DNA from 2 places in the Pedobacter sp. AC163 genome. Region 1 is predicted to be linked to the other one. Evidence: riboswitches for the same ligand, from Rfam matches in the RefSeq annotation. Region 1 holds a riboswitch; the other holds the start of a gene.

Evidence for each region. A riboswitch is a leader RNA that binds a small molecule or an ion and turns the genes downstream of it on or off. The one in region 1 is predicted to bind fluoride.
Region 2: it holds a riboswitch for fluoride, as region 1 does, so the genes downstream of both, ACZZZK_RS11430 (voltage-gated chloride channel family protein) here and ACZZZK_RS09235 (phosphatase PAP2 family protein) in region 1, are expected to answer to the same signal.

What each region holds. Positions count from the first base shown of each region.
Region 1 is NZ_OZ409872.1:2,186,729-2,189,942, reverse strand. It holds gene eno (phosphopyruvate hydratase) at 1-939, opposite strand, end outside; gene ACZZZK_RS09240 (EamA family transporter) at 998-1,411, opposite strand; gene ACZZZK_RS09235 (phosphatase PAP2 family protein) at 1,416-1,970, opposite strand; fluoride riboswitch at 2,013-2,081, opposite strand; gene ACZZZK_RS09230 (four-helix bundle copper-binding protein) at 2,309-2,647, shown strand.
Region 2 is NZ_OZ409872.1:2,658,083-2,661,296, reverse strand. It holds gene ACZZZK_RS11430 (voltage-gated chloride channel family protein) at 1-1,168, opposite strand, end outside; fluoride riboswitch at 1,186-1,247, opposite strand; gene ACZZZK_RS11425 (tryptophan 2,3-dioxygenase family protein) at 1,311-2,276, shown strand; gene ACZZZK_RS11420 (branched-chain amino acid aminotransferase) at 2,423-3,214, shown strand, end outside.

The DNA of each region.
Region 1 (3,214 bases):
TATATCATCTCCAACCAATTCCACTTTGTCTCCCAAAAGGCTGGTCAGCTTTTTCCATCCCTCCCAATCGTTTTCGCCCAACCCGTCTTCCAACAGGATAATTGGGTACTCTTTTAACCATCCTTCCCAAAAGCCAATCATTTCATCTGTTGTGATCCGTTCTTTAGAACTTTTATAAAATTCATATTTTCCATTATTCCACATTTCGCTGGTCGCTGGGTCAAGACAAAGGGAAATATCCTTGCCTGGAGCAAAACCGGCAATATGTATCGCTTCCATGATGATTTGGACGGCTTCCTCATTAGAACTCAGATTTGGCGCAAACCCACCTTCGTCACCAACTCCGGTATAATAGCCTTTCGCTTTTAGCAGACTTCTCAGGGAATGAAAAACAGCTTCGCCCATACGGATACTTTCCTTAAACGAGGGGGCGTTATGAGGGGCAATCATAAATTCCTGAAAATCGATGTTGTTATCAGAATGCCTTCCCCCATTAATGACATTCATGCACGGTACGGGCATTACGTAACCTTCCCTTTCCACTAGCTGCCTATACAAGGGAATCCCTTTTGCAACGGCCGAAGCCCGGGCGAAGGCGATTGAGGCCGCAAGCATCGCATTTGCGCCGAGCCTTGATTTATTCTCGGTTCCATCCAGACCAATTATATGATCATCGAAGGCCTGCTGACCCTCAAAGGATAAGCCGGTGACTGATTTGCCGACTTCGACGTTAATCCCTTTTACTGCTTTTTCCACGCCTTTACCATTATAGCGCTCTGGATCACCATCTCTAAGCTCTACGGCTTCTTTTTCACCCGTACTTGCCCCGGATGGAGAAATACCCCTTGCTGTTGTTCCGTTAAGAGTGACTTCTACTTCTACTGTCGGATTGCCCCTGGAATCCAAAATTTCACGGGCATGAATTTTAGTTAATTTCATAGTTTTTTGTTTTATATTGATTTTTAGTATTTCGGTTGCTTACAAATAATTGAGTTTCTCAAAAGATCAAAACCAGTGTTCCCCCAATGATCAGCAGGGCACCAAAGAATACTTTCAGGGTAAGAGCTTCTTTCAGGAACACCATTGCAAGTATAATAGTTAGGGCAACACTCAACTTATCAACAGGGGCGACCTGGGACACTTTCCCGATCTGCAAAGCCTTGTAGTAGAATATCCAGGACAAGCCGGTGGCAAGGCCAGATAAAAAAAGAAATAGCAGGTTATGCTTTGACAGTTCCGTAATTCCTTTAAGTTCGCCTCTGGCCATTACGATCCCCCAGGCTACAATCAGTATTACCACCGTTCGTATGGCAGTAGCCAAATCAGAATTGACATTGGTTACGCCGACTTTTGCAAAGATGGCCGTAAGGGAAGCAAAGAAAGCTGATAATAGCGCGTAGATCCACCACATAGTTTTATGTTAATTTTCCGTTATTGAATAATTCCAAAGTAAATGAGTACAAGAACCGTTGCTCCGGCAATGATCCGGTAAATGCCGAACCAGCGGAAAGAATGCTTTTGAAGATAGGTGATGAAAGAGCGGATGGCCATCCATACATCCCACCCGCACCTGCTTTACTTAAATGAATGATCGTAGTTAGATTCGGTTCATGGGAAGGGCGTAGACGCTTAACGGTGTTTTTAATCAGTCCTGAAGCAATCTGATCTGCACTAGCAACTAGTAGCGCAATGGTAATAAGAACCTGCCAAATTTTTTTGCAGAAATTCTGGAAGAGGCAATAAATAATGAAGGCATAAAAAGGAAGCCAAAAACGCTTATCACTGGCCCAGTACATGATCGTATCCCAGAATGCATTATGGTGCTGATTTATCCACAAGAACCATTCAGTTTCAACCGGCAGGACCATTGCTAACACTGATCTCACTTTGGCAGACAGACAAAGTAAGACAAGCGCAATTAAGATAGCTGCCAGCAATAAGAGTTGAGAATTTATTTTTAATTTTTTCACCTACAATACTTTGACCGGCAGATTTTATTACCTGCTGGAATTTCTATTGTAGGCGCCATCAGCTTTTGAAAAAAGCGGTTGAATCGGAAGGACACCATTTCCGTATTGCAAATATAATACTAATAAAATGATGTGCAAAATCTTAAAGTAGGTGTTGAGAATTTAATTTATCACTATTCCTCCTTATTTGAATACGAGAACCAGTTTCTTATTCTTCTACCGTTTAAACAAGCATCATATCACGGGATTAAAGCTTTTCTTAAACAAAATGAAACCGCCTGGAAATAACCATGTTATCTATATAGGAATTTTTTTTATAACCCTAAAAAATTAAAGTTATGGGATACCATGAATGGAAAAACTGTATTGATGCATGCTTAAAGTGTGCTTCAATTTGCAATCATTGTGCAAGTTCATGCACTCAGGAAGAAGACGTGAAAATGATGGCGCGGTGTATTGAGCTTGATATGCAATGTGCAGCCATCTGCTACTCTGCCGCTCAATTGATGAGTATGGGTAGCTCTTTTGCTCAAGACATTTGCCGTATTTGCGCAGATATTTGCCAGCAATGCGGAGATGAGTGTAGTAATCATCATACCCAGCATTGTCAGGAATGTGCAGATGCTTGTAAGGCTTGTGCGGAAGAATGCAGAAGAATGACAGGAGTAGCTGCTTAAGATGCCAATCACCGTGAGCATTAATTGATTAAGGGCAGCATTCTAGTTGCCCTTTCATTTTTATAAATAGGCAAATTTATTCCATTCATTTTATTTTCATTATTCCCTCATTATTTGATATTTACCAAGGTTTGAGGTTGTTCTTGGTATGTCCTTTCTCTAGCCTTAAAAAAATGGGTTTTTTAGGATATGATTCTCATAAACTCATTCCATTATTCAAATAAGAATTTCAGTTTTTGATGATGAGTACTTGATAATTCGAATTCTATGAAAATGAAGGCTAGATGCGAGTTGAGGAATGCATTAAATAATGCATGAACTTTCAATTCCCGCTTCATCAAATTATTTCAAAAAACAAAAAATACAAATTTCATTTCAATGGCGGTGTTAAATCAATCACGTTGTTAAACCGAGGGTATGTACCTTCTAAATTAAATGCAAGCTACATGGCATTTGCGCATAATTGTAAAAAAATTTAGACCAAACGGATTTCCCCCCGTTTATCCTATAATTGAATAATATTCAAGCTGATCGATGTTCGCAATTGAAACTAATCCACATGCTTAT
Region 2 (3,214 bases), 470 kb from region 1:
TTCCAGATGCTACACCAAACAATTCTACGCCCATAAAAATACAAGCCAATGGTGTATTTGCTGCGCCAGAGAAGACGGCGACGAAACCTATTCCAGCTAATAATCCGATAGGTAATGGAATAAAAACACTCAAGAAACTACCCAATGTTGCGCCAATGAAAAATAATGGGGTTACTTCTCCACCTTTAAAGCCACAACCTAAGGTTAATGCCGTTAAAAAAAGTTTGATGGCAAACGTATAATAAGGCTCCTGTTGCGTAAATGATTCAGAAATTACAGGAATTCCTAATCCTATATATCTTGTTGTACCCAAGAAATAGATAATGACAATTAAAGTCAACCCACCAAATACTGGCCTTAAAGGCGGATACTTTATTTTACTGAACAAGTTAGAAAAGCCATGGTTTAAGGCGGAGAAAGATCTGGCCACTAAGCCAAAAACAATTCCAACACCCAACGATAGTAACAGATTAATGGCATCCATTTGTGGCACAACACCAATGGAATAATGAGTGTGGCCAACGCCCCAAACTTTGCATGCATAATCGGCAATTATAGCGGCTAAAAACGAAGGCAAAATTGCAGTGTACATTAAACTACCTACCACGAAAACCTCTAAGCCGAAAATTGCACCTGCTAATGGCGTCCCGAATACCGACGCAAAGCCAGCACTAATTCCGCAGATGAGAATAATTTTTCTGTCGCGTGGCTTTAACTTAAATAGCTTGGTAAACTGATCGGCAAAAGCACCTCCAATTTGTACAGCAGTTCCTTCTCTTCCTGCCGATCCTCCAAATAAATGAGTAATAATCGTTCCGGCAAAAATTAATGGCGCCATAATTAATGGAATTACCTTTTTGGGTGACTGTAATTCTTCAATTAAAAGATTGTTTCCTTTAACAACATCCTTGCCCCAATAATGATATACTAAGCCAATTAAAAAACCTGCAACTGGTAAAAATGAAATGATCCAAAGGTGGCTTTCTCTGTAATTTGTTGCCCAATTTAAGGTTACTAAAAATAAGGCAGATGCAGAGCCAACTATTGCACCAATTAGCGCTGCTATTAAAAGCCATTTTAAAGTGCTCAATAATACTACTCCGAAATCCTTTTTAATAAAAGAATTGATAGACAGAAGGAATCCTTCTGTTGGTTTTTTAACAGGCATTAGAATTCAATTTAAATAAAATTGTAGGAGTCATCAGCCTGTTTGGCGGTTTTGGCGGTACCCCATCGCCATTGTTCAAATGTATAAATTTTAGCAATTTCTTCCAAAATCTTTAACACCTTTGTAAAGCTAACTTAGAATAATGGATTTTACACCCGAAATAAAAGATAAACTTCATCAGCTACAAGAAAAATATACAGCCATGGGGCAGGATATGGCTTCTTATCTAGATGGGTTGCTCTATGCCGATTTTCTAACCTACTGGGATTACATCCATTTGGATACGCTGCTAAGTTTACAAAGTCCAAAAACGCCGTTTCCTGATGAAGAGATTTTCATCATGTACCACCAAATTACTGAGTTATATTTTAAGCTGACCTTGCATGAATGCAGGCAAATTGCTGAACATGAAAATTTAACTGTCGAATTTTTTACTGCTCGTGTTAAAAGAATTAATGCTTATTTTAATGCATTGACTACTTCTTTCGAGGTGATGGTGGATGGCATGGAGAAAGAACAATTTTTGAAGTTCAGAATGTCATTATTACCTGCTAGCGGTTTTCAATCCGGGCAATATCGGATGATTGAGATTTGTGCAACTGATTTTATTCGTTTGGTTGATAAAAGTAAACGCGAAGAATTAAGCACCGCTACTATCGAAGAACAGTTCGAACATGTTTATTGGAAGTTTGGTGCTACAGAGTTGTCATCGGGTAAGCAAACTTTAACATTAAAGCAATTTATTAAAAAATATGCCGCTCAGTTTTTACAGCTGGCTAAAGATAGATCACTTACAAATTTCTCGGCTTTGTATCATCAGCTGGCAGCAAATGGTGCTGATGTTTCTGCGCTTGCAGAAGAATTGCGTAAGCTCGATTTATATGTCAATGTAGAGTGGCCATTGTCGCACTATAAATCAGCAGTGCGTTATTTAGAAAAAGATCCGATTGATGTAGCCGCAACCGGCGGTACCAACTGGCAGAAATATTTGCCTCCGCGTTTTCAAAAACGAATTTTTTATCCTTTTTTATGGAGTGATGAACAAATGGGAGAATGGGGCAAAGGCTGGGTGCTTAGTGTACTCAAAACACTCAAAAACAAAGATTAATATCAGAAAATACTATTAAAAAAGCTCGTTTTTTGCTAATTTGCGTCAATTAGAAAATGATAGATGGAGTGAGTGATAGAATGAGTGAATTTGCGATCCGCAAATCATTCAATCATTCAAAATTCTCTCATCCCAAAATTTAAATTATGACCGAGACATTAGATATAAAAATCACCAAAGCTGATCAAACTCGTTTGACAGTTACAGATTTTTCTCAATTACCATTCGGTAAAGTTTTTACCGACCACATGTTTACCGCCGATTACGAAGATGGCGAATGGAAAAATTTACAAATTATTCCTTACGGACCTATTCCAATGAGTCCTGCAATTTCTGCCCTTCATTATGGCCAGGCGATTTTTGAGGGTTTGAAAGCTTATCGCCAACCCGATGGAAAAATTAGTGTATTCCGTGCCGACAAAAACTTTGAGCGTTTTAATAAATCTGCAGCGAGAATGTCTATGGCTACTATTCCTGAAGAAATTTTTATGCAGGGATTAGCAGCCTTAATTAATGTTGATGAGAAATGGGTTCCAAATCAGGAAGATTATGCGCTTTATATTCGTCCGGTTATGTTTGCTACCGATCCTTATTTAGGCGTGAGAGCATCAGATACTTACAAGTTTGCCTTATTAACAACGCCTACGGGCCCTTATTATAGTTCTGCTTTAAAAGTTAAAATTGAGACGGAATTTACCCGTGCGGATGAAGGTGGAGTTGGATTTGCAAAAACTGCTGGAAATTATGCCCGCTCACTTTATCCTTTTGAGCAAGCCAAAAAAGAAGGGTTTGATCAATTAATCTGGACAGATTCGGTAACTCACGAATATATTGAAGAAGCAGGCACTGCAAATTTGATTTTTGTAATCAATGGAAAGTTAGTTACACCTTCCATTCGTAGTACCGTATTGGATGGCGTTACACGCGATACAATTATT